One region of the Chondromyces crocatus genome, then DNA from elsewhere that is predicted to be linked to it. Evidence: predicted binding sites of a transcription regulator. Region 1 holds the regulator's gene; each other region holds the start of a gene.
The links. Region 1 encodes HrcA, which represses chaperone genes, less so after heat shock. Its sites were predicted from a motif close to GNTAGCACTCNCCNNNGGNGAGTGCTANC; they were not measured.
Positions count from the first base shown of each region.

Region 1 (4,743 bases):
CGGCCTCCACGATCTCGAACGGCCCCAGGTAGTCGCGCTGCTGCGCGTTCACCTCGATCACCTCGTTCGCAAACGTGAGGTACGAGGTCGAGGTCACGTCGAAAGGTCGGTGCGGCTTCGCTGGTGGAAGGATCGTCCCCAGGGTGAACTCCTTGCCGGTGTCCTCGTTGTAGACCACCGTGAAGCCCTGGCTCAGCATCCCGGCGACCACCTGGTTGCCGAGGAAGTTGGCGATGTTGCCGAAGGGCGTCACGTTCGCCATCACATCCACCACCGGGTTCTCCACGTAGCCGAGCTGGAAGTTGGGGCCCTGCACCACGCGGTTCAGCTTTCCCCAGATGTAGATGTCGTCTCCGGCGATCTGAAAGTCGGGGCGGTACTCCACCGAAGCCGTCAGCGAGAAGCCCACACGCTTCGCGGGCATCACGTAGCCGTAGCCCGTCCCTCCGATGTTCACCGTCACCGTCTTCGTGCTGTCGTCGACGTTGTACGAGCACTGCATCGGGAAGAACCTCCCGATGGCCGGTGAGCGGTCCTGCAGCTTCAGTGACATCCCCGACTTGAGCATCTCGGGGCATATCTTGCTGGCGCCGAAGTTCGAGAACAGGAACCACCGCAGCGCAGGGCTCGCGTTGACCGGGCCGCTGATGCAAGGGCAGCCCGCGAACGAAGTCGCCACGGCCATGGCAGCGATCGTCAGTGCTGCTCCGCGGGTTCGGGAAGACTTTCGGGCGGTCACGCGCGTAAACATAGCCGGCTTACCTCCGATGCGTCACGCCGCTCATCCTTCTTAACGAAGGAGCTCCCATTGGACGCCTGGCGTCACCTCGAGATGCAGGTGGTTTTTGTGCGCTCGATCGTAGTTGGGGGTGAGGATCGAGGTGAACAGGTGGCGCGAGGCCGCCTCACAAACGATGGCCCGCAGCGTTTTTCCCGCTGGAGTGAGCGCATTCTGCCCCGCACCGCAGACCGGCGCCCCGATCACCCCGCCGAAATCGTGCTCCACGTCGAGCCACGCTCGCCCTCCACCCCCCGACGTCCCCCGATGCGACGTCCCACGGCCCGAGGTCTCGTGGACCGAGGTCCCATGGCCCGACGCGCTGCCGCTCGGCCTCCCGTCGTCCGACGCGCTGCCGCTCGGCCTCTCGTTGCCTTCTTCCGTCCCGACACCGAACCGCAGGACATCCACGGCCAACCCGCCTTCGTGCCGCAGCAGGTGCTCGTGCAGCCCCAGGGGGCTCCGGGCTCGGCGTGGACGAAAGGCCGACGCGATCTCCACCTCTCGGATGCCGTGCGCTCGCAGGATGGCGCTGAAATCCTGCAATGCCAGCGCCAGGCGACAGTCCATCACCTCACCAGGGTGACGAGCACGCACATGCGCAGGCGCCCTCGTCCGGTAGAGCACGCCGCCCGCCCCCTCGGGCAGCCGCACGGGCGAGAGCACACCGGGCGCGTCCTCGACAGCGAGCGCGCGCACACCGCGCTGCCTCAAGGTGGCCACACACTGCGGCCCCGCCATCGCTGCGTACCGCGCCCAGGGATGCTCGGCCCAGCCCTCTCGGTAGCGCACCTTGGGTTTCCCCGAGACAGGGAAGGCGCTGACGAGGACGGCCACAACCGCAGCGATGACGAAAACGAGGCGTCCCCTCATGACCTGGACAGGCCAGCTGGAAGAAGCCGGGTGGGTGGGGTCGCATCTCGCGTGTGCCGGACCATCAGCTCATCCACCTCTCCCGGGGTCGGCAGCTCACCGCCAGGTTTGACCTGTACACGGGGAAAGCTATAAAAATCAAAGCACTGAGCGACTCTGTGGCTGCATCATGAGTGACCTGTCGAAGCATGACCTGTCGGTCCGCGCGCGTAAGATTCTCCTCGCTGCGGTGACCGAGTTCATCTCGACGGGCATGCCCGTGGGGAGCAGGACGCTGGCGCGCCGCTACGGGCTGGATCTCTCGGCAGCGTCGATCAGGAACGTCCTCGCCGATCTCGAGGAGGCGGGCTACCTGCAGCAACCCCACACCTCGGCAGGCCGCGTCCCCACCGACAGCGCGCTCCGGATGTTCATCGACACGCTGCTCGAGGTGCGCGCGGTGCAGCCGCAGCAGCAGGCCGAACTCGGGGCGCGCTTCCAGGAGATCTACAGCCACGCCAGCGACCCCCTCCGCGAGACCGGGCGTTACCTCTCCGAACTCTCCGGCGCCGCCGCCGTGATCGCCGCACCGAGCACCGCCGTGCGCGCGCTCTCCACGCTGCGCTTCATCGCCACGCGCCCGAACCAGCTCCTCGCCGTCCTCGTCTTCGCGGACGGGACCGTGGAGAACCGCTTCATCGTCATCGACGCACCGGTGAGCGAGGAGGAGCTGTCGCGCATGCACAACCTCCTCGCCGACGTCATCGGAGGGCGCACGCTCGGCGAGGTCCGCGACATCTTCGCCCGTCGCCTCGCCGACGAACGCCACGAGCTGGATACCCTGCGGCGACGGGCCTTCGAGCTGGGTCAGCTCGCGACCGCGGACATGGTCCGGCGCGGCGAGGTCGTCATCGAGGGACAGAACCGCCTCCTCGATCTGCCGGAGTACGCGGACGTGGAACGCTTGAAGATGCTCATGAAGGCGCTGGAGGAGCGCGAAGAGATCCTCGACCTGCTGGATCGCACCCTTGCCGCGGGCAGCGGCGCCATCGCCGTCTTCGTCGGAAGCGAGGCCGGGATGGCCGGAGGACAGCTCAGCGTGGTCGCGGCTCCTTACACGGAGAACGGTCGCATCGCGGGCACGGTCGGCGTGATCGGGCCGACGCGCATGGACTACGCGCGGGTGATGCCCCTCGTCGACGCGACCGCTGCCGCCGTGAGCGAAGCCCGAGCGCGGCTGCCGCGCTGAACGCCCGCAGCGGGATGCCTCGACGCCCCGGTCGGGTCAGCCCGTCCCCGTCCCTCCCGTCCCTGCCCTGCGCAGCCGCTCGAGGACCTTCACGAAGTCCGGGGGAGGCGGGATGTCGAAGCGCATCGCGCGCCCCGTCGACGGATGCACGAAGCCGAGCTCCGCGGCGTGCAGCATCGGGCGCGGTGCGAGGAGTTTCTCCCCGGGGTAGTCCCGCACGTAGACCTGCTCCCCCACGATCGGATTGCCGCGCTCGGCAAGGTGGATCCGGATCTGGTGTGTCCTTCCGGTCTCCAGCCGGCAGGCCACCAGCGTCGCGCCTCCGGGCAGCACCTCCAGGGCTTCGACGTGGGTCACCGCCACCTGCCCTTCGCGCATCCCTCGCGACGCCGACCCCCGCAGGCCGTCGCCTCGGTTCTCGACGAGGTACGACTTCACCGTGCCCGACCGCACCACGCCGTGCGCGATGGCCAGGTAGCGCCGGTGGGTGGTGTGCTGGCGGAGCTGCTGGCTCAGGTGCTGCTTCGCGGCCACCGTCCGCCCGAAGACCAGCAGCCCACTGGTACCTTTGTCCAGGCGGTGCACCACGCCGAGCGGCGCGCGGCCGCGGATGTGATCCCGATGGGACAGCACGTCGCGCACCAGCGCGTCCAGCGTCATCTCCTCGGAAGGTTCGTCGCCGAAGGGCACGGTGCTGATGCCGGCGGGCTTGTTCACCACCACCACCGCCGCGTCCACATGGACCAAGAGTTCCCCTTCGGCCTGCTTCCGGCGCGTCGTCTCGGGACGCGGCGCCCGCAGCCGGAGCGACAGCGTGGACCCCCGGCCGACGAGGCGTCGCGCGTCCGTGACCACCGCCTCGCCGACCCGGATCTTGCCGGACGCGACCAGCCGCCGCGCCTCTGCCCAGGTCACCCCGAGCAGCGAGCGCACGGCGCCGTCCAGCGGCTTGCCTCCGAGCTCCCTGGGCACGACCCACTCCCCATCCCGCAAGGGGGCCTCCGGATCCCGGGGCGCGCCGGGCAACTTTTCGGCGGCCTCGGTGGGTCCACCGAGCGGCTCAGGCACCGCCTCGGCCTCCTCGGCCTTCTCCCCGGCGGGGAAGGTCTCCTCGGCCTTCTCCCCGGCGGGGAAGGTCTCATCAGGGGTCACCTTGTGGGAGCGATCGGAAGGTCGTCGGCGCATGAATGAAGGGCTCGTGGGACGTCCGGACAGGGAGGGCGAAACACCGCGATGTTGACACATCGCGCGGCAGGGGCCGAAGATAGCGGCGCAGGCTGATTGTCAGGCCGCCTGAGATCAGGCCAACCGAGAGGAGCTCCCTTCGTGCCCAGCACCGTCCTCGCCGTCGACGACAGCGTGACCCTTCGCAAAGTGCTCGAAATCACCTTTGCGGGCCCCGAGTTTCGCGTCGTCACGGCGAACAGCCCCGACGCCGCGCTTCAGAAACTGAAGAGCGACAAGCCCGACGTGGTCATCGCCGACGTCTCCCTGGAGCCGAAGAACGGCTACGACCTCTGCAAGGCCATCAAGCAAGCCTCTCCAGGGACCCCGGTCCTGATTCTCTCGTCCAAGCAGAACCCGTTCGATCAAGGCAAAGCATCGGCGGCGCAGGCCGACGATCACATCGACAAGCCCTTCGACACGCAGATGATGATCGACAAGGTCAAGAAGCTGCTGGGCTCGAAGGGCGAGGCCAAGCCCGCTGCCGCCGCGCCTGCCGAGGCGCCGGCCCGGGCTCCGGCAGCCGCTCCGGCGGCCGCCGTGGCGCAAGCGCGTAGCCCGGCCGCCGCTCCGGCGGCTTCTCCGGGTGCGGGTGCGACGCCCGGGAGCCCCCTGGCCCGCGCGAAGACCCTCATCTACA
Region 1 is NZ_CP012159.1:13,392-18,134, forward strand. It holds gene CMC5_RS00040 (hypothetical protein) at 1-685, opposite strand, end outside; gene CMC5_RS00045 (extensin family protein) at 791-1,651, opposite strand; gene hrcA (heat-inducible transcriptional repressor HrcA) at 1,821-2,879, shown strand; gene CMC5_RS00055 (RluA family pseudouridine synthase) at 2,916-4,064, opposite strand; gene CMC5_RS00060 (response regulator) at 4,206-4,743, shown strand, end outside.

Region 2 (4,743 bases), 1.4 Mb from region 1:
CGGACGAGGACTCGTTCCTCTCCGCCATCGAGGGCCGCCACCTCATCGGCGTGGAGCGCGACCACGCCAAGCAGACGCTATGGGAAGCGTCCTTTCCCTCTGGCCTGGTCTTCCTGCTCGGCAGCGAGAACGACGGCATCCCGCCGGCGCTGCTGGCGGCCTGCCACGACGTCATCGCCATCCCCATGTACGGCATCAACCACTCGTACCCCGTGGCGATCGCTGCGGGCATGGTGATGTGCGAGTGGGCCCGGCGGAACGATCCTCGCGGCGGGGGCTGAGCGCGCTCCACGCACTCACTCCAGATCGCAGCGCCATCGCCATCGGCTCGCAGCGCTCACTGTGGTCGCAGTGTGCGCCGATGTGCCGGCGCACCAACAAGCCGATGTGCCGGCGCACCAACAAGCCGATGTGCCAGCGCACCAACAAAAAGAAAGAGGGGACCGCCGTGGCGATCCCCTCTCTACGTCATCGCTGACGAGTCAGCCGACGATCAGAAGTCGTGGCTGTGGCCGCCGTGGCCACCAGCTGCCGGCGCCTTCTCGTCCTTCGGCCGCTCGGCGATGAGCGCCTCGGTGGTCAGCATCAGGCTGGCGACGCTCGCCGCGTTCTGCAGTGCGGAGCGCACGACCTTCACCGGGTCGATGACGCCCATGGCCAGCAGGTCGCCGTACTCGCCGGTCGCCGCGTTGTAGCCGAACGAGTCTTTCCCCTCGCGGACCTTCTGGACCACGATCGAGCCTTCCTCGCCCGCGTTGGTGGTGATCTGGCGGAGGGGCTCCTCGATCGCGCGGCGGATGATGTTCACCCCGAACCGCTGCTCGTCGGTGAGCTTGATGCCCTCGAGCGAGGTCTGAGCGCGGATGAGCGCCACGCCGCCGCCGGCCACGATGCCCTCTTCGACGGCAGCGCGGGTCGCGTGCAGCGCGTCCTCGACGCGTGCCTTCTTCTCCTTCATCTCGGTCTCGGTCGCGGCGCCGACCTTGACCACCGCCACGCCGCCCACGAGCTTGGCGAGGCGCTCCTGCAGCTTCTCGCGATCGTAGTCGCTGGTGGTGTTCTCGATCTGAGCGCGGATCTCCTGCTGGCGAGCCTTGAGCTTCTCCTTCTTGCCAGCGCCGCCCACGATCGTGGTGTTGTCCTTGTCGATCAGGACGGTCTTGGCCTTGCCGAGATCGCTGATGGTGACGTTCTCGAGCTTGAGGCCGAGCTCCTCCGCGATCACCTGGCCGTCGGTCAGGATCGCGATGTCCTTCAGCATCTCCTTGCGGCGATCACCGAAGCCGGGGGCCTTCACGGCCGCGCAGTGCAGCGTGCCGCGGAGCTTGTTCACGACCAGCGTCGCGAGCGCCTCGCCCTCGATGTCCTCGGCGATGATGAGGAGCTGCTTCTGGCTCTTCGCAATCGCCTCGAGGACCGGGAGGAGGTCCTTCATGTTGGAGATCTTCTTCTCCGAGATGAGGATGAAGCAGTCCTCCATCACCGTCTTCATGGCCTCGGGATCGGTCACGAAGTAGGGGCTGAGGTAGCCACGGTCGAACTGCATGCCCTCGACCACGTCGAGCGTCGTCTCGGCGCTCTTCGCCTCCTCGACCGTGATCACGCCTTCCTTGCCGACCTTCTCCATCGCGTCGGCGAGGAGCTTGCCGATCGTCTCGTCGCCGTTGGCGCTGATCGTGCCGACCTGCGCGATCTCCTTCGCGTCCTTGGTCTGCTTGGAGACACTCTTCAGGTGCTCGACGATCGCGGCCACGGCCTTGTCGATGCCGCGCTTGATCTCCATCGGGTTGTGCCCGGCGGCGACGAGCTTGGAGCCCTCGCGGTAGATCGCCTGAGCGAGCACGGTGGCGGTCGTGGTGCCGTCGCCCGCGATGTCGCTGGTCTTCGACGCGACCTCGCGCACCATCTGCGCGCCCATGTTCTCGAAGCGGTTCTCGAGTTCGATCTCCTTGGCGACGGTGACGCCGTCCTTGGTGACCGTGGGCGAGCCGAAGCTCTTCTCGATGACCACGTTACGGCCCTTGGGGCCGAGGGTGACCTTGACCGCGTCAGCCAGCGCGTTCACGCCAGCGAGGATCAAGCTGCGAGCCGACTCGTTGTAGAAAATTTCCTTGGCAGCCATTGTCGTTCTCTCCTGCTAGTCCTTGTCGGTCGCGTGGATCACTGCTCGAGGACGCCGAGGATGTCGTCCTCGCGGAGGATCAGGTGCTCCTCGCCTTCGACCTTCACCTCGGTGCCCGAGTACTTGCCGAAGAGGACGCGGTCGCCCTCCTTCAGGTCGAGCTTCCGAGTCGAGCCGTCCTCGAGGACCTTGCCGTTACCGACGGCCACGACGGTGCCCTCGATCGGCTTCTCCTTGGCGGAGTCGGGGATGATGATGCCCCCCTTGGTCTTCTCTTCTTCCTTGATGCGCTTGACGATCACGCGGTCCTGGAGCGGACGGATCTTCATGATAGGAACCCTCCGGGGACGACGATCCCGACGTCTCCCCAAATGTCTGGACGAGGTGGTCGCCCATCGGCCGGAGTGCTCCGGCGGACATGACGCCTCGTTGTGACTACGTTCTGAGTGGGCTGCTAGCACTCGTCATGGGCGAGTGCTAGCGAGCGCCGGCAACTTAGTCAGTGGAGGGGGGCTGTCAAGCGGAGCCCCCTGCGGATTTCTGACGGATCCGACAAGTTACCGAAATCGCAAAGGTTTCCTGCCATCCTGGACCGCTCCGAGGGACATCTTCCCGCGAGCCGGAGCGTGGTTCGCTCCTCGAGGGAAGGAGGGGGGTGGCCAGGATGGCGGCAGGGGCCCCGAGGACGGGACGGGCTTTCCTCATGGGGTGAGGGGAGCGGGCCCCTTCGCTTGGGGTCGGGGAGCCACCTGCGGAGAGGGAGCCATCCGAGGGGTCGTGAGGCGCAGGGAACCGACGATCGGAACGCTCCGAGGGGTCGTGAGGCGCAGGGAACCGACGATCGGAACGCTCCGAGGTCTCGTCGAGCGCAGGAAACCGACGGTCGGAACGCTCCGAGGTCTCGTCGAGCGCAGGAAACCGACGGTCGGAACGCTCCGAGGTCTCGTCGAGCGCAGGAAACCGACGGTCGAAACGTTCCGAGGACTCGTCGAGTGCAGGAAACCGACGGTCGGAACGCTCCGAGGACTCGTCGAGCGCAGGAAACCGACGGTCGAAACGTTCCGAGGACTCGTCGAGCGCAGGAAACCGACGGTCGAAACGTTCCGAGGACTCGTCGAGCGCAGGAAACCGACGGTCGGAACGCTCCGAGGTCTCGTCGAGCACAGGGAATGGCGAGCGGATCGTTTCGGGGAGTCGTGGAGCGGGGTGGGACTGGTGAGGGGCCGGAGGGAGGCGCGCTCGGGATCAGGCCATGCCCTGGGCGCGGAACCAGGTGACGGCGCGCTCGATCGAGGTGCGAAGGGGCGTGCAGGGGAGGTCGAGTTCTCGACGCGCCTTGGAGGCGTCGAAGTAGGCGGCGCGCTGGATGTACTGGATGCTGCGGTAGGTCGCCTGGGGCTCGGTGTGGCTCACGTGGTCGGCCCACAGCTCCATCGCGAGCGCGGCGCCACGGCCCGCCCACCCAGGGATGCGCAGCCGAGGCGCGGGGACGCCAGCCACCTCCTCGACGAGGCGCGCCAGCTCGATGAAGCTCACGTTGTGGTTGGCGAGGATGTACCGCTCGCCGATGCGGCCGCGCGTCTCTGCGGTGAGGTGTCCGACCGCGACGTCGTCCACGTCGATGGCGGCGATGCCTCCGGCGCCCAGGGCGGGCGTCTCGTGACGGAGGAGCGACAGCAGGAACCTGCCGGTGGGCGTGGGGCCGATGTCGCCAGCGCCGAAGGGGAAGCCGGGGTTCACCACGACCAGGGGCAGGCCAGCTTCGGCGAAGCTCAGCGCGATGCGCTCGGAGAGGTGCTTGGTGAGCACGTAGTCGCTGGCGATGGTGTGGAGGTTCCAGGCCACGGTTTCGTCGCTCGGCTCACCATCGTCGCGGAGGCCGATCGCTGCGATCGAAGAAGTGAACACCACGCGGGGAATGCGGGCTGCACGCGCAGCGTTCAGCGCGGTCGTGGTGCCCTCGACGTTGACCCGGTACAGCGGGCGCGGGTCGGGCATCCACGTCTTGTAGACGGCGGCGAGGTGATGAAAGGCTGCGCAGCCGTCGAGGGCTCGGGCCATTCCCACGTGATCGCATACATCCACGGGAACCAGCTCGATCTGGTGCGGAGGGAGTCCGTCCAGGTTTCGCGTGCTCGTGCCTGGCTCGACCAGGGCTCGCACCGCGCGACCACCCTCGATGATTTTCCTGACGAGCGCCGAGCCGATGAAACCAGACGCTCCGCTGACGGCGACGATCTCGCTCATTCATCGAGCATATCGCCTTGATGTAGCGCCGAACGCGCGCTCTTCACGCTCGCCGTTCGGGTCCTGCCCGGTGACCTGCGCAGGCTCACCCCGGCATCGATGGGGAATCGTCCCTCTTGACCGAGCCGCCGCCACGTACTCTCATCCGCCCATCATGTCTGCTGCGAGCACCGCGCCGCTTCGCGTACTGGTAGCCGAGGACGAGCCGGCAATGCTGAGCCTCGTTTCTCGTCACCTCAAGAACATGGGCTTCTCAGTCGTGGAAGCCTCCGAGGGAGACGTCGCATGGAGATTGGCGCAGGAGCACCTGCCCGATCTCATCCTGCTCGACGTGATGATGCCTGGAATGAGTGGGTGGGAGGTCTGCAGGCGGA
Region 2 is NZ_CP012159.1:10,039,733-10,044,475, reverse strand. It holds gene CMC5_RS36320 (TrmH family RNA methyltransferase) at 1-281, shown strand, start outside; gene groL (chaperonin GroEL) at 494-2,122, opposite strand; gene groES (co-chaperone GroES) at 2,161-2,451, opposite strand; gene CMC5_RS36300 (NAD-dependent epimerase/dehydratase family protein) at 3,368-4,369, opposite strand; gene CMC5_RS48150 (response regulator) at 4,302-4,743, shown strand, end outside.
Region 2: groES (co-chaperone GroES) is a predicted target of HrcA. The motif match lies at 2,576-2,604, and genes of this name have one in related genera.

Region 3 (4,743 bases), 5.2 Mb from region 1:
TCATCGATCGCCTGCTCGACTGGGGCCGCATGGAGAGCGGCCGACGCATCTACGAGCTGGGTGAGTACCATATCCACGAGATCATCGACGAGGCCATCAAGGCCTTCGAGCCCACGCGCGAGAGACGGGACGTCGAACTCGAGATCTCCATCGACGCCAGTATCCCCAAGGTCTCGTGCGACAAGAGCGCCATCGTCGACTCGCTCGTGAACCTGCTGTCGAACGCCTACAAGTACGGGGGTTCACCGCGGTGGATCGGCGTGAACGTGGTGGCCATCCCCAAGGGCGTATCGATCTCGGTTCGCGACAATGGCAAGGGGATCGCACGCCGCGAACACAAGCGAATCTTCGAGAAATTTTACCGCGTCGACGACCTCCTCGCGAGGCAGCAAGAAGGTTCTGGCCTCGGGCTCTCGATCGTGCGGCACGTGATGAGAGCACACCGCGGCAGGATCACGGTCGACAGCGAACCGGGGAAGGGCAGTACCTTCACGTTGATCTTGCCCAGCAAGCTCTCATCACGATCCCAGGCCGTCACAGGAAGCCAGCCCGCATGAAGCACCCGACCCAGGGAGACGGAGACGAAGCCGCCGTGACAAGCGTGAACCCCAGCCGCCGCATCGCTGGATCCGAGCGAGGGAACGTCTTCAACGACACCACGGCTCGCAGGCTCGCGTCGGCGCGTAGGCTCCTCGTCGTCGAAGACGACGACAGCATCGCCATGGGGCTCGAGATGAACCTGCAGGCCGAGGGCTACCAGGTCACCGTGGCCAAGGACGGAGAGCAGGGCCTGTCCCTGGCCCGGTCGAATGACTTCGATCTCCTGATCCTCGACCTGATGTTGCCACGGCTGAATGGCTTCGAGCTGCTGCGCATCCTCCGCGCCGAAGGTCATGTGCTTCCGGTCATCCTGCTGTCGGCGCGGGGTGCCGAAATGGACAAGGTGATGGGCCTGGAGCTCGGCGCCGAGGACTACATCACCAAGCCGTTTGGACTCGCCGAGATGCTCGCTCGCGTGAAGGCCGTGTTGCGCCGCGATGCCATCGCCAGGCCGGACGGCTCGATGCTCCGCTCGGGTGAGGTGGAGATCAACCGCGACACGCGGGAAGTGCGGCGAGGGGGGACGCTGGTGGAGCTGACGGCCACCGAGTTCGACGTGCTCCTCTGTCTCGTCGAGTCGTCCGGCCGCGTGCTGTCACGAGAGCAGATCCAGGCGCGCGTCTGGGGACCGGCTCACCACGGGACCACGCGAACCATCGACAATTTCATCCTCCAGCTACGAAGCAAGCTGGAGGAGAACCCCGCCGCACCGCGACACATCATCACGGTACGCGGCGTTGGTTACCGTTTCATCGCTTGAAGCACGACGTGCGGAGGAGGCTCTCCTGGCGTAGCCTCCTCCGTCGGAAGAGATGGCGCGGCGCGCCTCAGGGCGCCTGACAGAACTTGTTGATGCCGTCGACGAGAGGGTCCTCTTGCTTGACGGCCTTCTCCATCGCGGCCTGCGCGACGTTGATCTTGTCCGGGTCCTTCGCCTCGGCGGCAGCTGCCATGTCGCGCGCTGCCTTGGAGACCTCTCTGGCCATGCCCTGATAGTCGGTCGAGAACTTCTGCAGTTCCGGGAGGGTCAGCTTCACCACCGCGGCATCCGCCGCCACTTTCTCCATGGCGTCGGCCATCACCTTCAGGTCGGCAGCACCGGTGGGGTCCGGGTTGGCCTTCTGGCCCTTCTCGAGGCTCTGAACGCCTTTGTTGATGACCTCGATGAGGGCATTGCACTCGGAGATCTTGTTCTGCCCACAGCCGGTCACGAGGGCGAGGAGCCCGGCCCCGACGAGGAGCGCCGCCTTGATGACCTGATCCCGCATTCTGCTGTCCTCTCCTGGATATGGATCGCGCGCACCTTCGCTTAGCCGCGAAGTGGTTCGGGATGAAACGATATTTCGCGACAGGCTGCCGTCCTGCCCTGCGCAGGGCATGCGGTCAGGCGCGAACCCGCCAGTTCCCTTGAAAAGTTCTTCCGATGTCATCGGCCGTCGGATCGGTGATGATCAGCTCTGGCCGGCCATTCTGTGCGAAAACGACGGTGTTTTGCCGGAACACACGGCCAAACGAGATGGCCTCGTCCCGATCCATCCCGTGGACGAGCCACGCAGGCTCACGCCACACGCCCTCCGGCTCCGCCTCGGAACCCACGCAAGGTTCGACCCGGTAGCAGCCGAGGATCAGCAGGTCGCGCAGGACCATGTGGCGCTGATCGTTGACGCGCCGGGGGATCAGCATCGACCGGGGATTGTAGGCCGTGAGCACGGCGAACTTCCGGTTGAGCAGCTCGGGCAGCAACGACTGATCCTGGACGATCTCGCCGTCGAGCGAGGCCCGCAGTGGGCCATTCGCGGTCGGCAACTCGTAGATCGTGGAGAAATACGAACGAAGAAGCGCTTGATCCATCGGTTTTGCCCGAACGCCGGGCGAGGGTTATCAGAGAGTCCCGACCCTGGCTAGACGCCAGGAAACGCTGGGTTATGCCCCGATACACTCGGGGATGGAAGGAGGTGGTGTCCGAGAGGGCCGCTTCCTTTGCTCCGGAGGGTGCGCTAAGCCGTTGCGCAACGCCAGAGGGCTTTCGCTGGATGAGCCTGCGTCGCCCCAGGCCCCGGAACCCATGATCGAGGTCGAGCACCTCTCCAAACGGTACGGCACCCACCTGGCGGTCGACGACATCAGCTTCAAGGTCGACCGGGGTGAGATTGTAGGATTCCTTGGCCCCAATGGTGCCGGCAAGAGCACCACCCTGCGCATCCTCGCAGGCTTCCTGGGTGCGACGAGCGGGCGGGTCAGCGTCGCGGGGCACGATCTCGTCGACGATCCACTGAAAGCGCGAGCGGCGCTCGGCTACATGCCCGAGACCTCACCGCTGTACCCGGAGATGCGCGTCTCCGAGTATCTCACGTTCCGCGCCGAGCTGAAGCTGGTGCCGCGTGCCGCTCGCCGCAGTGCAGTGGAACGGGCGATGCGGGACGCAGGCGTCGAGCACGTCGCAAGCACCCCGATCGGCCACCTCTCCAAGGGGTATCGTCAGCGCGTCGGCCTTGCAGATGCGCTCGTGAGCGACCCTCCCCTGCTCATCCTGGACGAGCCCACCGCAGGGCTCGATCCGAACCAGATCCGCGAGGTTCGCGCGCTGATCCGGCGCTTGGGTGACGACCGCACCGTGCTGCTGTCGACGCATATCCTTTCGGAAGTCGAAGCGACCTGTTCCCGCGCGATCGTCATCTCCCGGGGACGTCTGGTGGCCGAGGGGACCATCGACGAGATCCGTGCGATGCGTCGCCCACCCGCCGTGTGCCTCGCCGTCAGGGGTGACACGGAGCGAGCGGTTGCAGCAGCGCGCGCCGTCACGGGCGTGCGTACCGTGCTCACGCCGTCAGCATTCAGCGACGACGCCACCGGGAGTGTCGAGGTCGAGCTCGATCAAGAGGTGGATGCGGGTGAGGTCACCGAAGCCGTGGTGCGCGCACTCGTGGGAGCCGACATCGGCATCCGCTCCATCTCCCATCGTGCGGAGTCGCTCGAGCAGGTCTTCTCCGAGCTGACACGAGGCGAATCTACTCACGCAGCGCTCCCGCACGAGCCAGGCGCGTCCACGGGGAGCGTGCCTGGGACGCCGACGCCTCCCCGGAAGAGCAAAAAGGGGAAGCGATGAGAGGCTTCTGGCCCATCTTCAAGCGAGAGCTGTTCTCGCTCTTCGTCACGCCCCTGGCCTGGGTGCTGCTCACGGCCTTCCTGGTCGTACAAGGCCTGCATTTCTTCCTGATCGTCACTCACTTCGCCAACCAGGCCGATCTCGCAGCCGATGGTGGGCCAGTGCAGAGCTTCTTCGGACAGACGATCTTTCTTTACCTGCCACTCCTCTTCATCTGTCCGCTGCTCACTATGCGGCTCTTCGCCGAGGAGCGACGGAGCGGGACCATCGAGGCGCTGCTCACGGCTCCGGTGGGGACGACCGGCGTCGTGCTCGCCAAGTACCTCGCGGCCCTGGTGACGTACATCGTCATGTGGGCGCCAACGCTGCTCTACCTGGTGCTCATCCAGCAGACGGGCGAGGTCGATTGGCGTGTGGTGGGGGCCTCGTACCTGGGGCTCATCCTGGTGGGCGGAGGCTATCTCGCGATCGGCACGATGACCTCTGCCATGTCGAGCAGCCAGGTGCTCGCCGCGGGGCTCAGCACCATGACACTGGTTGCGCTGTTCATGCTCGGGATCGGGGAGTTCATCGTCCCCAGCGGCCCGGTCCACGATCTGTGCGCGTACCTCTCGGTGTGGACTCAGATGAATGACTTTTCTAGGGGGATCGTCGACCTGCGTCGTCTCACGTTCGATGCGACGCTCATCGCGCTTCCCTTGTTCATCACGGTGCGCGCGGTCGATGCCTGGAGGTGGGGGTGATGTCCGAGCGCACGTCTCACGCCCGACACGGTACGCCGTTGCTGACCAAGCTCTCCGCGAGCGCCGGCATCATCGCCGCGATGGTGCTCGCGGTGCTGGTCAACGTGCTCGCCTCCCGGCACTACAAGCGATGGGACTGGACGCGGGGCGGCCTGTACACCCTGAGCGATGCCACCGTGCAGACGCTGAGAGCGCTCGAGGAGCCGATCAACGTCTACGTACTTCTGCCCGCCAGCGATCCACTCAATCTGTCGATCCGGCACCTGCTCGAAGCCTACAGCGGAGAGACCAGAC
Region 3 is NZ_CP012159.1:5,189,776-5,194,518, reverse strand. It holds gene CMC5_RS19195 (sensor histidine kinase) at 1-557, shown strand, start outside; gene CMC5_RS19190 (response regulator transcription factor) at 554-1,360, shown strand; gene CMC5_RS19185 (hypothetical protein) at 1,428-1,868, opposite strand; gene CMC5_RS19180 (DUF3293 domain-containing protein) at 1,984-2,451, opposite strand; gene CMC5_RS19175 (ABC transporter ATP-binding protein) at 2,666-3,706, shown strand; gene CMC5_RS19170 (ABC transporter permease) at 3,703-4,449, shown strand; gene CMC5_RS19165 (GldG family protein) at 4,449-4,743, shown strand, end outside.
Region 3: CMC5_RS19180 (DUF3293 domain-containing protein) is a predicted target of HrcA. The motif match lies at 2,455-2,483, and genes of this name have one in related genera.

Region 4 (4,743 bases), 4.9 Mb from region 1:
GTGTCCGTCGCGGCATTGAAGCCGAAGTGGCCTTGCCCCGCGCGGACCTTCTCGACCACGACGGAGCCCTCGAGCCCGGCGTTCTTCGAGATCTGACGGATGGGGGCTTCGAGCGAGCGCCGGACGATGCCGACACCCACCTTGCGCTCGTCGTCGAAGGACAGCGCGTCGAGCGACGCTGCGGCACGGAGCAGCGCCACACCACCACCGACGACGATGCCTTCTTCGACGGCAGCGCGGGTGGCGTGGAGGGCATCCTCGACGCGCGCCTTCTTCTCCTTCATCTCCGTCTCGGTCGCGGCACCGACGCGCACCACGGCGACGCCGCCAGCGAGCTTGGCCAGGCGCTCCTGGAGCTTCTCGCGGTCGTAGTCGCTCGACGTGTCGCCGATCTGCTTCCGGATCGACTCGATGCGGCCCTTGATGGCCGTCTTGTCGCCGGCGCCGTCGACGATGACCGTGTTGTCCTTGTCGATCTCGACGCGCTTGGCCGTCCCGAGATCGTGCACGGTGGCGCTCTCGAGCTTCTGGCCGAGATCCTCCATGAACGCCGTGGCGCCCGTCAGGATCGCGATGTCCTTGAGCATCTCCTTGCGGCGATCGCCGAACCCGGGCGCCTTCACGGCAGCCACCTTGATGGTGCCACGCAGCCGGTTCACCACGAGGGTCGCGAGGGCCTCACCCTCGATGTCCTCGGCGATGATCAGGAGCTCACGGCCCTGCTTCACGACCTGCTCGAGGAGGGGGAGGAGATCGGCCATCGCGGCGATCTTCTTCTCGTGGACGAGGATGAGCGGGTCGTTCATCACGGTCCGCATCTTGTCGGCGTCGGTCACGAAGTAGGGCGACAGGTACCCACGGTCGAACTGCATCCCGTCGACGGTGTCGAGCTCCGTCGTCATCCGCTTGTTCTCTTCGACGGTGATGACGCCTTCCTTGCCCACCTTCTCCATCGCCTCGGCGAGGATCTCGCCGATCTCGCGATCGCCGTTGGCGCTGATGGTGGCAACCTGGGCGATCTGCGCCTTGTCGCGCGTCGGCGTGGCGCTGTCATGGATCGACTGGAGCACCTTCTCGACGGCGGCGTCGATGCCGCGCTTCAGACCCATCGGGTTGTGACCCGCCTCGACGAGGCGAAGGCCGTCAGCGTAGATCGCCTGAGCCAGTACGGTGGCCGTCGTGGTGCCGTCGCCAGCCCGATCGCTGGTCTTGGAGGCGACCTCGCGCACCATCTGCGCCCCCATGTTCTCGAGCTTGCCGTGAAGCTCGATCTCCTTGGCCACGGTGACCCCGTCCTTGGTCACCACGGGAGAGCCCCAGCTCTTCTCGATCACGACGTTCCGGCCCTTGGGACCGAGGGTCACCTTGACGGCGTCGGCGAGCGTGTTGACGCCCCTCAGGATCGAGGCCCGAGCGCTGCGGCTGTAGACAATCTCCTTGGCAGACATGATCTCACTTCCCTTCGTCGCAGCCCATCCGGCCGCGCGATTGCGGTTCCAACTCTTCCAATGGCGACGACAGACAGCGCCGCGGCTTACTTTTGCGTCACGGCGAGGATGTCATCCTCACGGAGCAGCACATGCTCCTCGCCATCGATCTTCACCTCGGTCCCGCTGTACTTCCCGAACAGGACCACATCACCGACGCTCACCTCGAGCGGGCGGTTCTTGCCGTTCTTGAGAACCTTCCCGTTCCCCACGGCCACGACCTGGCCCTCGATGGGCTTCTCCTTGGCCGAGTCGGGGATGATGATCCCCCCCTTGGTCTTCGTCTCTCCCTCCAGACGCTTGACCACGATCCTGTCCTGCAGCGGCCTGATCTTCATGGTGCCCTCCTACATCTTCCCCACCAGAACCACAGGTGTGCCCCACACCCGACAACCCAACGAGACCCGAATCGGGCGACCGGAACCTTGCTCTTCAACTGCGTTCGGAGCTGGGACCGACCGTTCAGCAGCGCCAAGCCGCTGAAACTCTGGGCGATTGGCACTCTCCCTGGCTGGTGGCCAAAAGTCGCGCGGAAGGTAAATCGATCACGCGCTAGGTCAAGAGACAGAACGAGCCGGGCTCAGAAAAACCTCCTCGCCCGTGCGTCAGGGGCATCGTCCGGGCCGTCGGGAAGGGGGCTCCACCCCGTCGGGCAGCAGGCGGTCATCACCCGCGAATTCCCGCAGAACCGCCCAGGCTTCAACGTCCGATCCATTTTTCCCGTTGACAGGGACGCCAGAACGAGTAGATATCGCGGCCCGTCGGCGCTGATTGAAACAAGTTCCGACGCCCCTTGGGGGATCGTCTAATGGCAGGACGCCAGATTCTGGCTCTGGCTATCAAGGTTCGAATCCTTGTCCCCCAGCGAAGCAATCCAGTGCTCTGCACTGGCTAGCTCAGTGGTCCCATCGTCTAGCGGTTAGGACGCCGGCCTCTCACGTCGGTAACGCGGGTTCAATTCCCGCTGGGATCGCCACTTTTTCCTGAAACGCTTCCGGGCTGCATGCAGTAGACCTGCTCAGGTGGCTTCAACACCTGAGCACTGCCGTGGCCCAGTAAAGCAACGACACGGCTCTCTCCTCGTCCAGGTGGCGAGCGGAGGTTTCGTCGTCCGTGTCAGCGTCGTTGCTGGCTTTTCTGCGGGGTGCCGGGCAGGCATCTCACGCGAGGAGGCTTGATGACGCTGCACGTAGACAATGCGCGGCTTCTCGAGGAGCTGGAGCTGTTCCTGGTCGCGACGCCAGAGAACCGCGCTCACTTCGACCTGCAGCCCTTCGGGCTCCAGCCAGCGCGCGATGGCATCATCGATCCGCTTCGTCGCGAAGCATCATCCTTCCTGGATCTGCTCTCCGCGCTCGATGCGGCGACGTTCGGCCCGGAGGGGATGCCCATGCCCCGCTGGGTCTTCTACGACGCCGCCGAGCTGCCGGGAGGCATCGTGGGGTTGGGCAAGCGCGCCGATGCTTTGCCGAGGAAGGTGGCCGAGCACCTTCAGATCCCGACCGGGTACGCTGGACTCGTCCCCTTGTCGATGTACGTCGCGATACCGACGCTCACACCAGGGACCTGGGTCGGTCACAACCTCTGCAGCTTGCGCGACCTGTCCGCGGACGACGCCCTCCGTGGGATCGGGCGCCTGACCAAGGCGGTCGCCCTCAAGGTCTTCAACGCCAGACGCCAGATCGGGGTCACCCAGTGGAACAGTCGGGCTCTGCGTCTCCACGCCCGCATGGGTCCGCTCCGGCTGCTGACGGCGTGGACCCCAGCGCACACCTACCCCGCGAGCCTCACGTACGAGGTCACGGTCGATGACCGAGCCCTCCGACACCTCGCGGGGGAGCCGGGCAACGCGCTCCCCTCCCCTCCCCCGGAGCGCTGGGTCGACGGGGAAGACAACGGGGCGCTCGAGGCCCTTCAGGCGCGCATCGAGGCGGGAGAGCACCTGTGGGTGACGGGCTTGCCGGAGCTGCTCCCGGCGGGTCGACAGCGCATCCCCATCGCCCGGCTCCCCCGTCCGTGATCTCCATTCTTTTGGAGGAGCGCTGACCTCCGCGGCAAAGTCCGCTCGGAGGTCAGCATGCTCGAGCGCCGTACCCGTCGAAGTTCCCTTCCCCGGGAAGCCGTTTCTCTGTTGCTGGAAGCAGCCGCGACCCGGAGCGGGGCGCAGGCGACCGCGCTCGCCGACCACCATGGCCTGCTGGTCGGTGGCGCCGGCCACGCCTGCGACCTCGAGCAGCTCGCGGCGCTGGGCACCCACCGCGCTCGCCTCGGTCCGGACCCCGCCCCCAGTGATGAGCTCCTCGAGGCCTTCACCTGCGGCGAGGACCTCTACGCGTCCCCCCTCGGTCTGGGTCGGGATGTGTACTACCTGATCTCCCTGGGTGCCCGCGTGCGACGGCACCGCGACATCGAAGCCGGCCTCCTCCGCATTCTCGCCTCCAGCTGAGAGCACAGCGCACCCAAGGCCTGTCCCTGGCGATCGGAAAGGGGAGGTCGAGAGGGGCTCTACGTCCCCTCCACGAAGACCACGCCCTCGCTGGGGTGCGGAGAGAACCCGCAGCGACGGGCGATCCGTCGTGCCCTGTCGTCGTGCTCGGCGGTGATGGCCACCAAGCTCTGGAGCGAGAAGCGCTCGCACGCCGCACGCAGCGCTTCGCTGGAAAGCAGGACGCCGAGACCACGACCCCGCGCGTCCTGGCGCAGGCAGTGATTGACCAGCACGCCCATTCCCTCGGGCGGCCTCGCCGGAGAAACCTCGACGCTCATCAGCGCAAGCTGGGGTTCTCGCACGACACTCGCCCCACGCTCTTCCGTGCTCGTCGCCGCACCGACCGTGGCCGACCCCGCCAGGCGCCCCGCCCGGTCCCGCAGGATCAAGGTCAGCGCCTGCCCATCGGCCCCCCGCAGATACCAGCCTGGCAGCGGAGCCAGTCCAGCGACCTCCTGCATCGCTTGAACCTCTTGCACGATCGCCTCTGCGCCCTCCGTCGGGAGCTCACTCAGCGTCCATCCCTCGGGCAGCGGATGGCCCCCCCGAACGGTCGCTGCTTCGGCGCGGACGTCCGAGGCCGCTGCCACCCACAGCGTGAGTTGCTCCTCCACCCGGGCCCCACCACGCCGCAGCTTCGCTCTCAGCGCTGCCATCTCCGACAGCGGTGCATGTACCAGCACCTGCTCGAAGCAGCGCACCCACACCTCGATCCGCTCGGGGGGCCACTGGTGCGCATGCAACAGGAGCAATGCACGCCCGAGAGAG
Region 4 is NZ_CP012159.1:4,928,395-4,933,137, reverse strand. It holds gene groL (chaperonin GroEL) at 1-1,448, opposite strand, end outside; gene groES (co-chaperone GroES) at 1,535-1,825, opposite strand; tRNA gene CMC5_RS18265 (tRNA-Gln) at 2,282-2,352, shown strand; tRNA gene CMC5_RS18260 (tRNA-Glu) at 2,389-2,463, shown strand; gene CMC5_RS18255 (hypothetical protein) at 2,665-3,507, shown strand; gene CMC5_RS18250 (hypothetical protein) at 3,619-3,933, shown strand; gene CMC5_RS18245 (GNAT family N-acetyltransferase) at 3,993-4,743, opposite strand, start outside.
Region 4: groES (co-chaperone GroES) is a predicted target of HrcA. The motif match lies at 1,982-2,010, and genes of this name have one in related genera.